Regions from separate parts of the Heyndrickxia sp. FW510-T9 genome, predicted to be linked through region 3. Evidence: riboswitches for the same ligand, from Rfam matches in the RefSeq annotation. Region 3 holds a riboswitch; each other region holds the start of a gene.
What was found. A riboswitch is a leader RNA that binds a small molecule or an ion and turns the genes downstream of it on or off. The one in region 3 is predicted to bind cyclic di-GMP.
Positions count from the first base shown of each region.

Region 1: it holds a riboswitch for cyclic di-GMP, as region 3 does, so the genes downstream of both, AC3WJF_RS08780 (hypothetical protein) here and AC3WJF_RS05705 (anti-repressor SinI family protein) in region 3, are expected to answer to the same signal.
Region 2: it holds a riboswitch for cyclic di-GMP, as region 3 does, so the genes downstream of both, AC3WJF_RS07950 (acyltransferase family protein) here and AC3WJF_RS05705 (anti-repressor SinI family protein) in region 3, are expected to answer to the same signal.

Region 1 covers NZ_JBYSWK010000012.1:99,523-103,806, forward strand. The annotation lists gene AC3WJF_RS08765 (S-ribosylhomocysteine lyase) at 144-614, opposite strand; gene AC3WJF_RS08770 (class I SAM-dependent DNA methyltransferase) at 604-1,263, opposite strand; gene AC3WJF_RS08775 (beta-class carbonic anhydrase) at 1,423-1,983, shown strand; gene AC3WJF_RS08780 (hypothetical protein) at 2,015-2,314, opposite strand; cyclic di-GMP riboswitch class I at 2,579-2,665, opposite strand; gene AC3WJF_RS08785 (GNAT family N-acetyltransferase) at 2,901-3,725, shown strand; gene AC3WJF_RS08790 (aldose epimerase family protein) at 3,755-4,284, opposite strand, start outside.
Region 2 covers NZ_JBYSWK010000011.1:20,445-24,728, forward strand. The annotation lists gene AC3WJF_RS07945 (YncE family protein) at 1-609, opposite strand, end outside; gene AC3WJF_RS07950 (acyltransferase family protein) at 1,076-2,230, opposite strand; cyclic di-GMP riboswitch class I at 2,522-2,603, opposite strand; gene AC3WJF_RS07955 (type II secretion system F family protein) at 2,762-3,538, opposite strand; gene AC3WJF_RS07960 (type II secretion system F family protein) at 3,698-4,284, opposite strand, start outside.
Region 3 covers NZ_JBYSWK010000007.1:72,829-77,112, forward strand. The annotation lists gene AC3WJF_RS05685 (CoA transferase subunit A) at 1-639, shown strand, start outside; gene AC3WJF_RS05690 (CoA transferase subunit B) at 664-1,332, shown strand; gene AC3WJF_RS05695 (YqkE family protein) at 1,607-1,864, shown strand; gene AC3WJF_RS05700 (helix-turn-helix domain-containing protein) at 1,908-2,240, opposite strand; gene AC3WJF_RS05705 (anti-repressor SinI family protein) at 2,392-2,535, opposite strand; cyclic di-GMP riboswitch class I at 2,562-2,644, opposite strand; gene AC3WJF_RS05710 (aldo/keto reductase) at 3,072-3,983, opposite strand; gene mciZ (Z-ring formation inhibitor MciZ) at 4,051-4,179, opposite strand; gene AC3WJF_RS05720 (NUDIX hydrolase) at 4,281-4,284, shown strand, end outside.

The DNA of each region.
Region 1 (4,284 bases), on a different contig from region 3:
GTTACTTTTGTAAATGAAAATCCTATTAACCATTTCATTCGGCTTAAGAACAGAAATTCTTTTAAGAAAAGATGCCCCGAAATTAAATCTAATTTGGGATAAAAAACAAATGACGAAAACCAATAACTGGTACGAAAACAGCCCTATGCAAAGATTTCTGTCCATTCATTTCTTTTAGATAACATTTTTCTAGCAATCTCTTGTGCACCTTCTAAGCTATGGCTAGTAGCCCATCCGCATTGTACTTCATTACATGCAGGAACTTCGGTTGCTGTAAGGACATCATTCAATGTTTTTTCAAGTATTTCTAGAACTGCTTCGTAATCATCATGATTGATGACCGATAAATAGAATCCAGTTTGGCAACCCATTGGGCTGATATCCACAATTTTATCGGTATGATTACGGCTAAATTCTGCCATCATATGCTCTAAAGAATGCAATGCAGGCATTTCCATATGCTCTTTATTTGGCTGGCAAAAACGGATGTCATATTTGTGAATAACATCTCCGTTCACCCCTTCTTTCACTCCAGCCAGACGTACAAATGGTGCTTTTACCTTTGTATGATCTAAATTAAAGCTTTCTACATTCATTTTCTTTTCAGTTGTCATGAGTTATTTCTCCCTTCTTTTTTGCATCGATTAACCAAACAAATGGATTTAATTTTGTAAAAGAGACCTCAAATCCGTATTTATCAAATATATGCTGTAAAACAGGAATGGTTGTATAGTATTCCCGTTGTAAATCTTCTGCAAGTCTATGAAAATTCCTCTTCAAAGAGTCGTTTATTTTTTCTTGTTTTGCTTCTTCTGTTGGAAAAATCGTATCCGCAAAAACAACCTTTCCGTTCTCTTTTAATATTTTGCTATATTTTTGGATAGCTAAATCCTTTTCCTCATCTGTTAAGTGATGAAAAGCATATGTGCTCACTATGGTATCTATAGCTGCTTCTATTTGCGGAAATTCAAGAAAATCTCCATCTAAAATAGTGATGTTTTTCATTTTTTGTTTTGCAATAGCTCGCATCCCTTCAGATGGCTCAATTCCAAATACATTCAGTCCTTTATTATTTAAAATAGCAGTTAAATTCCCAGTACCTACTCCAAACTCCAATACATTTCCAAAAGAATTTTCGGCTACTGTGGAAAGGATTTTATCGTAATCTATAAAAACTTCTTCATACTCGGGATCATTGCCAGTAACAGTTTGGTCATAAGAATGGGACCATTCATTAAAAAGCTCATTGAATTCTCTACCCAATTCAATTCCCTCATTTCCTATAAATTAACTCAGAATTAACTTTAGCATGATTTTAACTAAAGAGCAATTAAGAATAATTGGCAAGATACTTGGAGAATATGAGACCGATTCCTTTTCTTTTTTTCTTATATATATTACATTAATGATGAGGTGGTATTAATGACAATATTAAATGAAATTCTATCGTACAATAAGGAATTTGTTGAAAACAAAATGTATGAAGGATATACAACCACAAAGTTCCCTGACAAAAGATTAGTCATCCTAACATGTATGGATGCAAGATTAGTGGAGCTGTTACACAAGGCAACAAATACGAAAAACGGAGATGTGAAAGTGGTAAAAAACGCAGGAGCGATTCTTACCCATCCGTTTGGAAGTATTATGCGTAGTCTGCTTATCGCAGTATATGAGCTGCAGGCGGATGAGATTATGGTTATTGGTCATTATGGCTGCGGAATGAGTGGCTTAGATGGTGAGCATGTGATTGGTAGTATGAAACAAAGAGGAATATCAGAGGACACATTTAAAACACTTGAATATTCAGGAATTGATTTACATCAATGGCTTCAGGGCTTTGAAAATGTACAAGATAGTGTCCTACATAGTGTGAATATGATAAAGAATCATCCTTTATTGGCTGAAGGAGTTCCTGTTCATGGACTAGTTATCGATCCAGAGACAGGAAGGATAGATGTTGTTTCAAATGGATATGAATAAAGAAAATACCCCTGCATTCGCGGGGTTTTTTCTATTTACGTCTAATCCACTCTTTATTTTCGTTAATCCCATGTAATATATATTGAAGGTAATTAGTGGTATCTGAATTACGGCTTTTAATAATTTGCAGCATCTCTAAAAGTTCAAGAATTTGTCTTCTTGGAATATTGCAAAGAATATAATCAACGATTTGATCTCCTGGTAATTCAATCTCCTTTTTTTGATTCGCCAAAAACGTCAAGGAATTTGCTGGAAAAATATACGAATTTAATTGTTGTTTTATTTGATTATAGCTATATCTATCTGACTTATGATTTACTTCGATTAACATTTTCTTATAAATCCTTCTTTCTATATACAATTTTCCATGGCAAGAAAAAAATAATTGTAGGCACCAAAGTCATATGAACTTTGAAGTTTAAAATGGTAATTTTTGTCATTAGAGCTTCAGCTTAATGATTAGGAAAGGTGTGACGAGAAGCTAGGGGAACGGGTGATGACTTTTCGGTGAAGGGAGCCAAATAGCTGCTTACTTACTATAGAAAGGCTATTCCTTATAATAATATAACCAATATTGAATAGTAGGTTATTAAAGTTGTGCAACCCGGCGATCATCATTCTTATGAACCTAAGACCCGTAGCTTTGCGTCCCAATCTTTCGAAAGGTTTGCCAATATTAGTTTCTTTATATTCATTACAATATCACTATTTTATTACTCATATCAACAATTTTTAACAATAAATGATAGAGTTCGATAATTAAAGTAAACTTTCAAAACTATTTATATATTATATTATTTGTTATAATTTTTATTATTTATCATTTTTAAGGAGCTGATTCATTGCTACATCATTTAACTGCATTTCTGTATTTTGTTGCAAGTGAGATAAAAATACAGAAATGAGAGGGATAATAGATGATTTATGAATTACCGTTTCAAGATTTTAATAAGATGAATAGCTTATTTAAAAAACTTGAACTCCACCCAGTCATTAACGGTGTAATTAGTGGAACAAACCGTGGGAGAATTTTTGTGAATAATCTCGAAAAACCAACCACTGTATTAGTGTGGGCTATTAATGAGATGTTTTACTTAGCGGGCGACAGTCAAAATTCTTCCTTTCTTGATTCCTTGGAAAAATATATTATTGATGAAATTACCCCAAAAGCGCTGCAGATTGGTGAAGAGTATTTCAATTTGGAGCTAATTCCACATTTCAGCTGGGAAGCAGCTTTACGAAATATTTTTCGCAAAATTACAGTGCAGCAAGGAGAGCGTGTTCCTTTTAAGTTTCATAAGGATCGTTTTGAGTTGCTTCAAATGAAGAAAGTAGCACCTTTTGGATATGAAATTGCAAAAATAGATGAGACTATTTTACAAAAAGATTTGTCTCACATTATCCAAAACGAGATTCTTAAGTTTTGGAAAACGTTGGATTCATTTTTGGAAAACGGAATTGGCTATTGTGTTCTAAAAGACGAAGAAGTGATAGGAACATGTATTTCAGTATTTGTCGGTGGGAATGAATATGAGATTGGCATTAATACGTATAGTACGGAGCATCGTGGCAAGGGACTTGCAACATTAATGGCAACATCGTTCATCGAAGAATGCTTAGCTTTAGGAGGTAACCCTCACTGGACAACGGAAGTTTTTCGGAAGGATTCAATTGCCATTGCGGAAAAATTAGGCTTCGAAAAGCTAGACCATTATCCCGTATATTTTTTTCCATTGAAATGATAAAAAGACAAGGTGCGAACCTTGTCTTTTTACTCAACTATAATTTTAATAAAGGTAGATAGGGACTCTTGCGGTTTAATATAAACTAATTCTTCTTTTTGATTAAACTCAGAAGTTTTTGCCATCCAAGGCTCGATACAGACAAATTCCTTTCCTTGTTCAGTCCAACAAACTACATATTTAAATTCATCACCATATTCTAATGAAATCCTCTTATTTGCTTCCTTAAGTTTAAATTCTATTTCATTTTTCGTAGCGTCCAAAAGCATCAAGGATTCTTTTTTATCCGATAAATCAATTGTTCCTGTGAAAGCTTTTTCTTGATTATCGTTGTAGTCCAAATATTTTTTTGCATCAGAGCTTAATGTTAACGTTTTTTGAGACGTTTTGAAATATGGATGAAAGCCTGCATAAAATGGCATGTCTACACTGGAAAGATTTTTATACTCTTGTTCTATGATAAGTATATTCTCTTCTAAGATATATTTATAAATGACCTCAAAATCAAATGGATAAGATTTTCTCGTTTCCTCATTACTTTTTAAGCTTAAAGTAATGG
Region 2 (4,284 bases), on a different contig from region 3:
CGAAAGAACTACTGGTGTGCCCGTTGTATCATATGAATATAGTTTTTCTGCACTTGAATTATATGTAATATAAGACTTACTATAAATCAAATAATTCTTTTTCTGCGGGATGACCCTCCTATCCTTTAAGGAATAAACCGATAAATGGCCCCACTGTCCTGATCCGGGAGATATATACATATAACCATCTGGATCAAAAGCCAAATCAAATGGATCGGTATCTATATCAATCATTTGTATGGTAGAAAAATCTTTTAGATCAACCTCCGCAACTACACCGGAATAAGGTCCAGAATTATATCTATTATGGCTCTCTTTAACTTGTGTCACATATAACTTATTTTTATAAATCTCTAGTCTTTCAGCTGCATATGGCAAAATCAATTTTTTAGTTACACCCGTCTCATAATTGACGGAATAAATAGTTTTACTACCAAGCTTGGTCATATATACCACTGGCTTATTGGGATCCAAAGCCGTATCGCTTGGTACAAATCCGATTTCAACCGGGTTAGACTCCGCATATACTTTTCCATGCTTAAATGAAGAAAAGATTCCAGAGCTCAAACTCAGTATCAATACTAAAGAAAAAATAAATGCTTTTTTCAATACTCTTCCCCCTTAAAAAAATCTCCAGAACACGGAAATAATCTCTATAATTAATATTTTATACGTTTGAACTAGATTAATATATCATTTTACTGGATTGGATTATATTTATTTTTTAGGTAAATGCACCAAAAAATCAGTTTGCAAATAGATATGTAAATGTGGGAAGTGAATTACAATATTTCATCTGTATGATCGGATTCCATCAGACGCTTATGTTAAAAATTATTAATGGAATACATTAAGCTTTAAAATGGTGCTAAACAAGATAAAAGCCATCAATTTGAATACTTATATCTTGTATAATTCCTATTTAAGCGAATAAGACGTTCGGTGTGATTTTTTACCTATTTCGTGCAGTTTGTACTTTGTTTCGTGCAGTTTATCTAATTTTCTGTACAGATTGAACCGCCGTTTCGTGCGGTTCATTTAATATTTCGTGCAGATGAAACGGATTTACGCAGGTTCATCCACCGGCTGCTTGTTTCCTTGTTTTGAAACCGTAGAACCGTCCCTCCGTTTCATTTCCCTTTTTCTTTATGCCAAATAGAAATCGTAATACGTTGATTCGTTTGATGACGAAATGATAGCAAAGCATGATAATGATAAAGGCGACTGGAACAAGGAAAATTAGCTTAATCGGTACTGGCCAAGATAAGTCACGGATGAAAAAACCAAGCAACAAAATAACCGGTTGATGTAAAATATAAAATGGCATGGAAGCCTCACTTCCGTACTTCAAAAATCGATTCGTATTTGATAAGTATTTGTCTGCTAAATAAAAGATACATAATATCCAACTCCAGCAATTAATGATACGAATTGCATAGAATATATAATCCTGAACAGAGTCTTGTTGCGGCATTCCTTTTAAATACCAAGAGATAAAAACCAAAGAGGTTAAAAGTGCCAAACTAAAGTGTATTTTAATGGTTGATTTAATAACCGTTTTAAAGGATACACTGGAAAAAAAGTAATAACCATACAGAAAGATAATGAAATAAAATACGATATCCCATCCACCTAAGTTAACTGTCTTTATAATTCCAGATGCAAAGAGAATAATGGGAAGTAGAAACAGGTGGAGAATTCCAAATTTATTCCTTCCAGATACCTTTCTAAATAGCGGCAATGCAATAATAGAGAAGACTATTAGTACAAGTAAATACCATAAATGCAAACCGAAGAATGCGAAATTTCCTGTACCTCCAATATCCAAGTACACACCATCAAAAAAATGAGGAAAAAAGCTAAAAAATGAACCGTGAAACTGGTGGTGAGATACACGTTCCATATAGACTTGCGGTGGCGTTAGGACAAACACCCCAAATACAAGCGGTACAAATAACCGAATCATTCGCTCCTTAAGAAACTCAGTATTTTTCCTTTTTTTCAAGGCATAAGAAACACCTATCCCTGATACTGCAAAAAATATCGGCATCATCCATGCGCCAACAAATAAAGAGAAAGCTAAAATCCCACTAGCATTTAACACATTATTTTTCACATGCCATGGAAATGGATTAAAAAACATGGAGCAATGGTAAAGAAATACTCCAAGGGTAGCTAACACACGAATCCAATCTAAATCATATTGCCTTCTTAATGAAACATTGTCCATATCCCTCTATCACCTTTCGAAAATTCGAACTATTAAATATACTTTCACTATCAAATAATACTCTATTAATTTTAAAAAGGGAATATTCCTTCAATGTTCATACATCGCTATGATTTGACTATATGTGTATGCAAAAAAAAATAGAGCCTTAGGCTCAAAGATCAACATTCCTATGTATTTTTCCACATGTTATGCATGTATGTGTGTAATAGCTGTACCTATGTTTTCGACGCAAAAAGCAGATAATGGATTTAAACTTCAAATTGAACAACCCCTCAATAATTGAATAAATCCGGCAGTCCAGCCATCATAGGGTTCCCTTAGACCTGAGACTTTGCGTCCCTACTTTTCAATAGGTTTGCCTTTATCAGAATTTTTTTATTTTGTTATAAAATTGTATCATTTCTAACAAAAAGCATAAAGCATAAGATTTCTTCATTTTACGACATAATTAGAATCAATTGAGACATGTTCAAAAATTCTTTGAGTGCCAGGCACCCAAAGACTTGCACCCAGATTTTAGCATCAACATTACCATCCAGTGGTCAGCAATTTGATAATCATAGGACCTAGGATAACAATAAACAAGGATGGAAAGATGAATATTACCATTGGAAATAACATTTTAACCGGAGCCTTCATTGCCTGTTCTCTAGCAGCTTCCCTCCTTTGTTCACGAATTCTAGTTGTTAAATTTTTGAGTACCTTTGCCATTCCCACTCCTAAATGGTCAGCCTGAATGAGAGAAGCCAAGACACTTTGTAGGGGTTCTGAAGGAACTCTTCTACGCAATTCGTAAAAAGCTTCACGCCTTGTCTTTCCTAGTTTCATATCTTCCAATGTAATGAGAAATTCTTCCGATAACGGGCCTTTTCCCTTGTGGCACACCGTTGTGATTGCCGCATCCAGACTGTTACCGGCTTCAATAAGTAGATTGACGGTGTCAAAAAAGTCGGGCATATCCACATTGATTTGTTTAATGCGCTTGCTCTTTTTTTTACTTAAAAAGAAGAGTGGATACCGGTAGCCAAGAAAGCAAATTGCAAATGCCAGCAACACAAGCATACTTTTCTCATCCACCATTGGAGAAAGGAGAAGTATCGTAAATAGAAATCCTCCTATACTTAGCAATAGTTGAAATAGCCGAAAATCAGCACTAGAAAACTTAGAAGAGAAGCCTGCTTCGCGAATGAGTAACTCCAGTTTTTTACGTTTGGTGGAAGAAGTTTTTTTATTTATTAATTCCGTTCCATTCAGCCAATAAGTTTGTAGTACCGTTGACCGCTTTCGTTGCTTTTTTTTAAACAAAGGTTCTTTCTCAATCCCTTGAGTTTCTTTCAGAGTAAAGTAACTATCAACCTTCTTTTGAAAGGAAATGCTCCTGCCGAAAAGGAAAAATAATATTCCAGCGGATAAACACATGAAAAAAATTACAGAAAAAATAATAAAAATGATGGATAACATGTTTTACACCTCTATTTTGATAATCTTTTGAATCAACACCCAGCCAAACATGACTGACAGAACAGAAAAAATCATCAACATGATCCCTAGTGGATGATGAAACATTGGTGCAAAATAATCGTGATTTATGAAGTAGAGATATCCCCCAATTCCTATCGGTAGAAAGGTAATGACCAAAGAGGATAATTTTCCTTGTGCTGTTAATGTCTTTAGCTCTCCAAGAATACTGACTCTTCCCCGAATCGTATCTTCCAGTGTTTCTAACAGCTCAGACAAGTTACCGCCGCTTTTTCTTTGAGCCATAATGGCTTGTAGCGCAACCTCCAGTTCCTTATTAGGTAAACGTAGTATAAGATCCTCAAATACCTTTTCCATCTGTATTCCTAAACCTACTTCCCGAACGACACGTTCGAATTCCGGCCCTATAGGATCAGGCATTTCCTTTCCTACTAGTTGCATTGCTTGTAAAAAACTAAACCCTGACCGCATTGAATTAGACATCATGCCAAGAGTATCAATAATTTGCTGTGGGAGATTATTTAACCTTTTTTTACGTTTATATGAAAGATAAAAAGTAGGTATCACAAAAC
Region 3 (4,284 bases):
GGCGCGACATTAATGGTTGGTGGATTTGGACTTTGCGGTATTCCAGAAAATTTAATTCTTGCACTCGTCGAAAAAGGTGTAAAGGATTTAACGGTTATTTCCAATAACTGTGGAGTAGACGATTGGGGGCTAGGGCCACTTTTACAAAATAAACAAATAAAGAAAATGATAGGTTCATATGTTGGTGAAAATAAAGAATTTGAACGCCAAGTATTAGCTGGGGAATTGGAAGTAGAATTAACACCACAAGGCACCTTAGCCGAAAAAATTCGTGCAGGTGGAGCAGGAATCCCTGCATTTTATACTCCTGCTGGTGTGGGAACACCGATTGCAGAAGGAAAAGAGACTCGCATCCTTAATGGTAAAGAGTATGTTCTTGAGGAAGCCTTGACGGCAGATTTTAGTCTCGTTCGTGCTTGGAAAGGCGACAAAATGGGGAATTTAGTATACAACAAAACAGCACGAAATTTTAATCCAATGATTGCTGCTGCGGGAAAGATTACAATAGCAGAGGTAGAGGATCTCTATGAAATTGGTGAATTGGATGCAAATTTCATTCATACTCCGAGTATATATGTACAGCGAATCATACAAGGAAATCAAGAAAAACGGATTGAAAGAAGAACAATCAGCAAATAAACACCGGGGAAGGGAGAGAGAAGTATGTCTGCAGATAAAGGTTCAGTACGTGAAAAGATTGCTAGAAGAGCGGAGAAGGAAATTGAAGATGGGCATTATGTAAATCTAGGGATTGGTATGCCTACTTTAGTCGCCAATTATATATCAGAAAATAAACAAGTTGTTTTACAATCGGAAAATGGCTTACTCGGTATTGGTCCGTATCCAACAGAGGATGAAATCGACGCTGATTTAATCAATGCAGGAAAAGAAACCGTTACAGCTATACCGGGATCCGCCTATTTTGATAGTGCGGAATCTTTTGCCATGATTCGCGGTGGGCACATAAATGTAGCGATATTGGGTGGCATGGAAGTATCGGAGTCAGGTGATTTGGCGAATTGGATGATTCCAGGGAAGATGATCAAGGGAATGGGCGGAGCCATGGATTTAGTTCATGGTGCCAAAAAAATTATAGTAATAATGGACCATGTGAATAAAAATGGTGAATCGAAAATTTTAAAGAATTGCAGTCTTCCTTTAACAGGTAAGGGGGTTGTGAATCGAATTATTACGGACCGAGCAGTAATCGATGTATCATCGGAAGGACTTGTTTTAAGAGAAGTGGCAACAGGGTACACGGTAGAAGAGATACTTTCTTCAACAGAACCATCTTTAATCGTTCCAGAGGATGTAAAAGTAGATGCTTATTAACGGACTGTAGTAAAATGAATGGAGAGTAGGTGAAAAAACCTGACTCTCCTTCTTCATTTTTTATTTTAATAGGCCAGTTTTCGTATAAATTGTTAAAATCCAAAACCCGATTTTAACGTTCGTAATTTATTTTAAATCCTAACTTAGAATTAGTTTCGGGGCATCTTTTCTTAAAAAGGATACCTATTCTTATAGAGAATGAAGAGCATATAAGATTTACTTTACAAAAGCAGCCAAGTTTAAAAAAAGAGCCTTTTATAAAGGAGAAAATACAATGGCAAAATCAAATAAACCGCAAAAACATCATCGAAAAAAAGAAAAACCGAATGAGTTGCTAACCTTACAAGATACATTAAATAATGAAATTTTATTAAAGCTAAAACAAGCTCAAGCTGAACTAGAACTGGAAGAAGACAATCAAAAACTTCAAGAGGAAGAACGTAAGAAAGAAGAAAGAAGAAAAAGAGAGAAGAATAAATCATTTGCAGAATTATTAAACGAAAATCCAATGGATTGGAAGAAGTTTAAATAAGAAAAACAAAAAAGCGTTCAAGTGGGATTAATCATTGAACGCTTTATTTATTATTTATTTTCCATTTGTTAAATTCTAGAAACTCACGAAATTCAGTTTTTGAAACCCCTGATTTCATCGCATCTAGTACTAGTTTTTCCCATTCAGAATCTAATTCAATATTGTCTGTTCCTTCTTCACCTTCATCATGAAGTAAAGAATTAACAGAAACACCTAGAACTGCCGATACCTTTTCGAGAAATTGAACTGATGGATTGGATTGAATGTTTCTTTCGATGGAGCTAAGATATGATTTTGCGATACCCGCCCTTTCAGCAAGCTCTGATAATGATAATTGCTTTTGTAATCTAAAATTCTTTATGCGTTGTCCAATCATAATTATGTCAACATCCTTCGCTTTATTATAGCATATAACGAAATCGTGGTTCCATATTTAGAACGGTTTTGTAAAAAAATTATAAGAATTGAAATATCGATATCAAGAAGTAAAATAAAATATGTATGATAGAATGGTAGAGCAAAGATTTTTACATTACTTCTAATTCAGTTGACTTTTTATCAAAGAAGTCTTTTATTTCTTGCACAGTAATTCCCATATCTAGTGCCGCTAAAATTAAATCAACCCATTCTTGATCCAGTTTTTTTGAATTAACATCTAATTTCTTTTCCATTTTAACCTCCTAAAATACGATGTATTTCAGGTAGCCCAGCCGTCATCGTATTAACTTTAGACCTGTGACTTTGCGTCCTTATTTTTCAATAAGTTTGCCCTTTTCTGATAATTCCCCATTCTATTTATCCACTACTTTTTGTCTACATTTTTGAGTATACAGAAAATAAAAACGCGATTCTCGAAAAAAATGTCGATGTCGAAATAATGAAAAAACTTTTAAAGTGGAATGTGAAAAAGGTGAATATTTAGATAATTTAAACTATTTTGTCGAAATATATCAAAAAGCATTCTGAAAGGAATTTTATCGCTTCTTTTATCTTACACTTAATATGAAAAAAGACGAACATTTTGTAAAAAAGATTAAGAAATTGTTGAAAACTTTTTAAATTAAATGATAATGAGTTACACATCATAGGCAGAATATATAGCTGTTGGACGAAATGCTCTCACTTCGCTGTTATTCGTAATCTAAGGCTTGTTCAAGCATATCGACCATCTATCTATTTTGTTCACAAAAAAGGTTAATTCCAAAACTTAACGGTGTTCTTGATAAGTAGTATCCTTCGTCAAAGTAAGGAGTATCTTTCTTTCCTCTGTGGTTAAAGGATTGGAATTTACCGCTTGTGCGTTTTTCTTTATTTGTTCAATTGAACTTGCTCCTGCAATAACCGATGTGACTACTTCATTTGCTAAGTTAAATTGTACAGCTAAGTCAGTTATGGACCTTTTGTTAGAGACTAATTTTTCTTGTATGCTAGTTAGCGATTCTCGAAGTTCTTGATTAGAGTAATCTAAATACCCTTTGTCGGAAAGTTTATTCAGCCACTTCTCACTTAATAAGCCTTTAGCGAGCGGGCCTCTTGTTACTACGCTTATTTCGTGGTCCGCAAGAAATGGAAACAATTCCTCCGGTCGTCTGTCCAGAAGACTGTATTGCATCATAATACTGACAATGGAAGAATTTTTCGCATACTCACGAATAACATTGGGACGGATAGAGGAAATGCCATAAAATCGAATAATTCCTTCCGATTTTAACTCTTCAAATGCTTCAATTGTTTCATCAATATTATCTTCAATCATACCACCGTGCAATTGATATAAATCAATATAATCGGTTTGTAACCTTCTTAGGCTTTCTTTTACAGCTTCCTTTATATACTTTTTCGAAGGATCCCAGCTCCATCCTGAATGATCTTTATTCGGGCGATTTCCTACTTTTGTAGCTAAAATCACCTTATCGCGAACATGCTTTAATGATTTCCCAACAATCTCCTCATTTACCCCAAAATCATACAAATCAGCAGTATCAAAATAATTGATGCCTTCCTCTAGCGCGGCGTCTATCATTTCTTTTGCATATTTTTCGTTAGTCCCTAGTGACATACATCCTAATCCAAGCGCAGAAATATATAAATCAGAAGTTCCTAGTCTATTTTTTTTCATTTTATTTTTCCTTTCGCTTTATTTTCTCTATTTTAGCGAAAAATACTATTAGTTCGCAAAACATTTGCTATTTGTTGACTTTCTTAATCCAATCATGAACATAGTAATACTGTTTTCTATATAATTTTAATTGCTCTCTAATTTCCCATGCTTTTCCACTCATCGTAATCCCCTTTGCATATACATAGATTTTCACAGGTATGTCTCCTTTTTTCGGAGGGCTTGACATTCGCCTCCGCTTTTCTTATTTGTTAAAATGTATGAATAATAGACTATGGAATAGAACAAGGAGAGTTAATGA